3 regions of the Micromonospora sp. NPDC048999 genome follow, and region 1 is predicted to be linked to each of the others. Evidence: riboswitches for the same ligand, from Rfam matches in the RefSeq annotation. Region 1 holds a riboswitch; each other region holds the start of a gene.

Region 1 (2,257 bases):
CCGCCGAACCCGCCGATGCGTACCTCGCCCACCGGTAGGCGGGGATCGGCGACCCGCCCGGCCAGGGAGGACACCACCGCGATCGCCGGCTGGTCGGCGAGCAGGGCGGCGAGGGCCCGCGCCTCGGCGGTGCCGCCGAGGATGAGTACTCGTCGTTCGGGAGCGGAAGCTGCGATGGTGCTCATCCAATCAATGCTTTGAACAGTGCGGGCCAGGGCAGCTCTTTCGGTGGCGACCGCGATGCCCGGCCCGCTCCTGCATCCGCATGCGCTACGGCCTCACCGGCCGGCGCCGACCGCTGCCTTCTCCGCCGGGACCGTACGTGCGTGCGTACGGGGTCGGATGAGCGCGCCGAAGAGCAACCCCAGCACGGTCCAGGTGACGAGTTGGGTGCCGAGTGAGGCGAGCCGGAACTTCCAGAGCACGAGGGCGGGGAAGCCGTCGGGGACCTCACTGATCGTCGGAAGGGCCAACTCGACGACAGCGATCAGTATTACGTATGCCCCAACGGCGGCGATGCTGGCGTTCCAGGCACCATAGCGGGGCCCAAGCCAACGCCCGAAGGAGAGGGCGAGAAGCCCGCCGGCGACCGCGATCACGATCATCAGGAAATACAGGCCGGTCCGCTGGCCGAGCGTGTCCGGGTTACCGGTGGCCGGCGGGTTGGCCGGATACTTGAGGAACGGTACGAGCGCGACGGTCACGAAGCCACCGAGTGCGACGAGAGCGGCGGTCGCGCGGGGGCTGAAGCGGCCGATCCGGCCGTACGCGACAGCGAAGGCAAGGGCGAACAGGCCGCCGAGCGCGACGCCGTACACCAGGGTGCCCGTGGCCAGGCCGAGCGTGCTTTGTATGGTGCGGCTGACCAGTTCGGGCTCATCGCCGTGGTCGTGGCCGCCGGCATGTGTGGCCTCGAAGTCGATGGCCTGCCCGACCGGACCCTCACCGAAGAGGGTGGCGAACACGAAGGCGGCGGCGCCGGCGGCGAGGCCGACGATCATCCCCCGGACAAGCAGCGTGCGTGCGGAAAACACGGAGTCTCCCACCGCTCTCAGTGGCAGGGGAAGCCGAGCAGATGGCGACCATCGTGCACGAACTCGTGCACCGTCTCGCCGGAGAACACGGAAAGCACACCCTGTTCCACGCCGACGAAGTACAGCAGCACGGCCGCGAGCACCGCGCCGAAGACAGCCCAGGGCATGATCTGACGCAACGGAATGGCGGCCGGAAGGGGTACGGCGGTGGGGGTGGGCAGTGACACGTCTGCCATGACAGGTACCTCCTTGGGATCAACGCGTCCCATAGCGGGTTTGGCGACGGGGAGGGTCTGACTCCCGGTCATGTGGGCTCAAGCCCTCAACCGGTTACAGTGGCGCGACCGTGCCGGAGTCTCACCGGCTTCCTCCACCATCACGCTGTGCCCTGGACGCTACGGCCGACGGCCTAGGAGTGTCAACGTGAGCAGTCGCCTCATACTGGTCAGCCACGCACCCACCACGGCCACCCGGGCGGCCGCCTTCCCCCAGAACGAGCCGCTCGACGCGCACGGGCTGGCCGACGCGGTGGCGCTCACCAACGCGCTGCCCCGTGCCGACGAGGTCCGCTGCGGGCCGGCGCTGCGCTGCGTGCAGACCGCCACCGCGTTCGGGCTCGTGCCACGGACCGATGAGGGGCTGCGCGACGCCGATCTCGGCCGCTGGGCCGGTCATACGCTGGACGATGTCGCGGCTGCGGAACCGGACGCGGTTGCGGCCTGGCTGACCGACGCGGCCGCAGCACCGCACGGCGGCGAGTCTCTGCACGACCTGCTCGACCGGACTGGCCGCTGGCTTGGCGCCTTGCCCGGCACCGCGCGGACGCTCGTCGCGGTCACCCATCCGATGGTGATCCGCGCCCTGATCGTGAGCGCGATAGGCGCCGCACCTGCCTCGTTCTGGCGGATCGACGTCGCGCCGCTCACCCGGACCGTCCTGCGGGGCGACTCCGGGCGCTGGACGGTGCGGATGACGGCAGGTCCGTTGGCCTGCCGGTAGCGCCTTGTCACATTCGGCGCCGGTGCCTGATGGAGCCGATGGCTACGCATTCACGAGTCGCGTGGGCGCCTGCCGTCAACCGGCACGCTGTCGCGCAGGTGCTCGTCGGTGATACGGACGGCGAGGCCCGCGTCGACGTGTTCGTACCAGGTGTCGTCGGGATACACGACGACGAGCGGGCCGAGGTTGCACGGGAACAGGCAGCCGGTCGCGGTGACCAGGAC
Region 2 (2,257 bases), on a different contig from region 1:
CTGCTTCCGCTGGATCGACTCGCTGCACGACCTACGCGAGTTGAAGACGCGGGAGGACCGGCGGGCGTTCCTGCTCAACCTGATCTGCTTCGCCGCCTGCATCGAGGGGCTGTTCTTCTACGGCGCGTTCGCCTACGTCTACTTCCTGCGCTCCCGCGGCCTGCTGCACGGCCTCGCCTCCGGCACCAACTGGGTGTTCCGCGACGAGTCGATGCACATGGCGTTCGCCTTCGACGTGGTCGACACCGTCCGGGCCGAGGAGCCGGACCTGTTCGACGACGACCTCGCCGACCAGGTGCGGCAGATGCTCGTCGAAGCCGTCGAGTGTGAGGTGCAGTTCGCCGAGGACCTGCTCGGCCAGGGTGTGCCGGGGCTGCCCCTGGCCGACATGCGCGAGTACCTCCAGCATGTCGCCGACCGGCGGCTGGCGCAGCTCGGCCTGAGCGCACACTACGGGTCCACCAACCCGCTCGCCTTCATGGAGTTGCAGGACGTGCAGGAGCTGTCCAACTTCTTCGAGCGCCGGGTGTCCGCGTACCAGGTCGGGGTGACCGGCACCGTCGCCTTCGACGACGACTTCTGAGCACCGTCGCCCGGGGCGAAAACACCGCCCCGGGCGACGGCGGATATGCTGGCTGCGGCGCTGGTTCGCCCGGCCGTGACAGGCCAGGCGTCGTAAGAGGGAACCCGGTGTGAGTCCGGGACTGCCCCGCAGCGGTGAGTGGGAACGACCGCCGTCATCAGCACTGGACCACCCGTGGTCTGGGAAGCGACGGCCAATAGGAGACCGGCCCCCGGTCACGCCCACGAGTCCGAAGACCTGCCCGCGCCGCGCGCACGAGGTGTGCGCGCTGCCGTCGACCTCGCGGGTGGGTCGGGCGGGTGACACGCCGGACGCAGGTCCGGTGTGGCCTCGACGTGCGCGCCCCTGAGCCGGCGGTCCGCTTTCCGAGGACGGACAGACCACAGTGCCTGACACCACCACGATCACCGGCCGGCCGCCGTCGGCCTCCCACCTGACCCTGTCGCAGATCATGGACCAGCACCACACCAACCTGATGGGCACGGTGCACGGCGGCCGGATTCTCAACCTCATCGACTCGGTCGCCGGTGTGGTCGCCGCCCGCCATTCCGACGGGCCGGCCGTCACCGCGGCCATCGACGAGACGGCTTTCCTCCGGGCGGTGCGGGTCGGCGACGTGGTCCACGTGGACGCCCGGATCACCTGGGCCGGCCGCAGCTCGATGGAGGTGGCGGTCAAGGTCACCGCGGACCGGTGGGACCGGGCGGTGCCACCGGTCGACGTGGCGACCGCCCACCTGGTCATGGTGGCCGTCGACGACGCGGGCCTGCCGCGACCGGCGCCACCGCTGCTCCCCGAGACCGAGGCCGACCGGCGCCGCTACCGCGAGGCGGAGATCCGCCGCAGGCACCGGCTGACCCTGCGGCGCGCGCTGCTCGACGGCGTCGAGGAGGGCTGAGTCATGCTCGGACTGTCCATGGCGGTGCTCGCCGGCTACCTCGCCGCGATCGTGGTCCTGATGGTCACGCCCGGTCCGGACATGATGTTCGTCCTCGCCAATGCCATCCGGTACGGCACCCGGGCGGGAGTTGTGGCCGCGCTCGGCGTCGCCGCCGGCGAGGCGGTGCATGTCGCGGCGGTCGTGTGCGGCCTCGCGGCGCTGGTCTCCGCCTCGCCGGTGCTGTTCGCCGCGATCCGATGGGCCGGCGCGGCGTACCTCATCGTGCTCGGGATGCGGGCGCTGCGCGGCGGCGACGGGCCCGGCACCGCCGCAGCGGCGCAGGATCCTCGGGCCGGCCGGGCGTTCCTGCGCGGGCTGGTGACCAACCTGCTCAACCCGAAGATGATCCTGTTCAGCGTGGCGTTCCTGCCGCAGTTCGTCGACCCGGCCGCCGGCGATGTCACCGCGCAACTGGCGCTGCTCGGCGGGCTGTTCGTCGCGGTGCAACTGGCCGTCGATGTCGCCCTCGGCGCCGGTGCCGGGCGGTTGGCCGGGCGGTTGGCCGACGGCCGGTGGTCGCGACGGATCAACCGGATCTGCGCGGTCGCCTTCGTCGCCCTGGGGCTACGCCTGGCCGCGGGCTGACTCTCTGCCCGCCCTGGCCACGGTAGGGCCGGAGGGAGCGTTCCGTGGTCGGAACGCCCCCTCCGGGTGCTGCTGGTGTTACCGGTTAGTTGAACTTGAAGTAGGCGCGGTGCTGGAACCCGTTGTCGAGAGTCAGGACGAACTCACGG
Region 3 (2,257 bases), on a different contig from region 1:
CGGCGTAGCTCGGGTTGACCCAGGCGATGTCCGCGGCCGAGGGCTTGCGGCCCCAGTACTCGACCACCATCTCCGTGGAGGTCGGCGAGCACCAGGCCTCGCCACCGTTGTCGTACTCCGGATACTCGCCTCGGTGGATGTTCTGCGAGTAGCGCGGGACGGGCAGCTCGATGCCCCAGGCGATCCGGCCCCTGCTCGGCGTGACGTTGAACCGGTCCGGCACGTTCGAGCTCATCGCGCCGAGCATCCAGACCCGCGGCGAGGCGGCCTGCCCCGGTGCCCGGTAGAGGGTCAGCCGAAGCTGGTACGACCGCAGCAGCACGCCCTTCGCGGCGTTGTCGATGGAGAAGGTGTCGGTCCAGATGGTCGACCAGGGGTCGCCCTGACCGTCCAGGGTGGCCCGCTTGATGTCCTGGTCCCCGGAGGCCCAGCGGCCCATCACGTACCAGGGAGTCTGCTGGCCGGTGTTGTAGGTGCCGTGCAGCTCGACCTGGATCCAGGTGCCGGCCGGGGTCTCCGCGTTCCACGAGGCGACCAGTTCGGTGGCGTCGAAGCCGATCGCCTGCTCCGGGGAGGTCCAGGTGGCGTACTCCCAGGTGCGGGTGGTGCCGCCGTGCGGGTCGGTGAACCGGGTGGTGCCGACCGGCCGGTCGATGGTGATTCCGGTGCGGTGTCCGGGGATGGCCCGCGTCCCCTGGTGGGTGCCGGTACGCCAGTCCGGGTGCTTCGACCACTCCTGGAAGGTGATCTGCTCGTCGTGCGGACCGGCCGGGAGGTTGTTGCCCGCCTGGGCGGGCGCGGTGGTGGCGAGGAGGGCGAGCGCGGTGACGCCGGCGAGGGCGGCCGCGCGCAACGGTTTCGTGATCATGGGCAGCTCCCAGATGAGAACGCATCGTTGCCGTTCACTGTCGCTCCTGACGGGAATTTTCGCCAGAGCTCGGCATGTGGAAAATCTTTGCCGGCGGAAGCGCGGGGGGTCACACCCACATGTCCCATCCGGGCGATCTTCGCTGGTCGTGCGCTACGGTGCTACCGGCCAAACCGCAGCGAAGCTGGTGCGAAACCGGCGCTGTCCCGCAACTGTGATGCCCCGCTCGCGGCGGGGACGAGCCAGGCCGCCTGCGGCACGGTCGCGACACGCGCTCTCGAGGAAGGGCGCCTCGCGGACGGGTACGCCCAGGCGCTCCCTGTCGGCGAAGCACCACGCTCCTCGACCGACAGGAGGACCGATGTCCAGACGTACCCCCCGGCTTTTCGCCGCCGCCCTCGCGGTCGGCGCTCTCCTGCTCGGCGGCTGCGCCGAGAAGACCTCGACCGACACCCCCGCCGCCGGCGGTAGCTCCGCCGCGTCCTTCCCGGCCACGGTCGGCAAGCTGACCCTGGACAAGCGCCCGGAGAAGATCGTCTCGCTGTCGCCGACCACGACCGAGATGCTCTTCGCCATCGGCGCCGGCGAGCAGGTCACCGCCGTCGACGACCAGTCGAACTACCCGCCGGAGGCGCCGAAGAGTGACCTCTCCGGCTACCAGCCGAACGCCGAGGCGATCGCCGGCAAGAGCCCCGACCTGGTGGTGCTCTCCAACGACCTGAACAAGATCGTTGACCAGCTCACCACGCTGAAGATCCCGGTGCTGCTCACCCCGGCCGCGGCCACGCTGGACGACACGTACCAGCAGATCGCCGACCTGGGCACGCTCACCGGCCACTCGGGCGAGGCGGCGGACCTGGTCAAGAAGATGAAGGACGAGATCACCGCGCTCACCGGCAGCCTGCCGCAGCGGGCGGAGAAGCTCACCTACTTCCACGAGCTGGGCCCGGAGCTCTACACCGCCACCAGCAAGACCTTCATCGGCTCGATCTACGCCCTCGCCGGGTTGGAGAACATCGCCGACCCGTCGGACGCCGACGGCAAGAACGGCGGCTATCCGCAGCTCTCCCAGGAGGTCATCGTCCAGGCGAACCCGGACTTCGTCTTCCTGTCCGACACCAAGTGCTGCGAGCAGACGGCGGCGACGGTCAAGGCCCGCAGCGGCTGGGCCGGCGTCACGGCGGTGAAGAACAGCCAGATCGTCGCCCTCGACGACGACATCGCCTCGCGCTGGGGCCCGCGCGTGGTCGACCTGCTCCGGGTGATCGTCGAGGCCACCGCCAAGGTCCCGGCGTGACCTGTCGGTGAGCGTGCGACCAGCGGACACCGCCGGCCCGTCGGCCGGGACGCCCCGAGCGTCCCGGCCCGCCGGCGTACGCAGGGCCGGGC

What was found. A riboswitch is a leader RNA that binds a small molecule or an ion and turns the genes downstream of it on or off. The one in region 1 is predicted to bind cobalamin.
Region 2: another riboswitch for cobalamin. It lies ahead of AB0C02_RS15415 (acyl-CoA thioesterase); the one in region 1 lies ahead of AB0C02_RS22645 (CbtB domain-containing protein).
Region 3: another riboswitch for cobalamin. It lies ahead of AB0C02_RS02045 (ABC transporter substrate-binding protein); the one in region 1 lies ahead of AB0C02_RS22645 (CbtB domain-containing protein).

What each region holds. Positions count from the first base shown of each region.
Region 1 is NZ_JBEZFI010000025.1:16,781-19,037, reverse strand. It holds gene AB0C02_RS22655 (cobalt-precorrin-6A reductase) at 1-185, opposite strand, end outside; gene AB0C02_RS22650 (CbtA family protein) at 279-1,034, opposite strand; gene AB0C02_RS22645 (CbtB domain-containing protein) at 1,052-1,270, opposite strand; cobalamin riboswitch at 1,303-1,440, opposite strand; gene AB0C02_RS22640 (histidine phosphatase family protein) at 1,458-2,033, shown strand; gene AB0C02_RS22635 ((2Fe-2S) ferredoxin domain-containing protein) at 2,084-2,257, opposite strand, start outside.
Region 2 is NZ_JBEZFI010000011.1:131,929-134,185, reverse strand. It holds gene AB0C02_RS15420 (ribonucleotide-diphosphate reductase subunit beta) at 1-583, shown strand, start outside; cobalamin riboswitch at 628-843, shown strand; gene AB0C02_RS15415 (acyl-CoA thioesterase) at 969-1,481, shown strand; gene AB0C02_RS15410 (LysE family translocator) at 1,485-2,108, shown strand; gene AB0C02_RS15405 (M36 family metallopeptidase) at 2,194-2,257, opposite strand, start outside.
Region 3 is NZ_JBEZFI010000001.1:428,156-430,412, reverse strand. It holds gene AB0C02_RS02050 (C39 family peptidase) at 1-868, opposite strand, end outside; cobalamin riboswitch at 995-1,138, shown strand; gene AB0C02_RS02045 (ABC transporter substrate-binding protein) at 1,230-2,165, shown strand.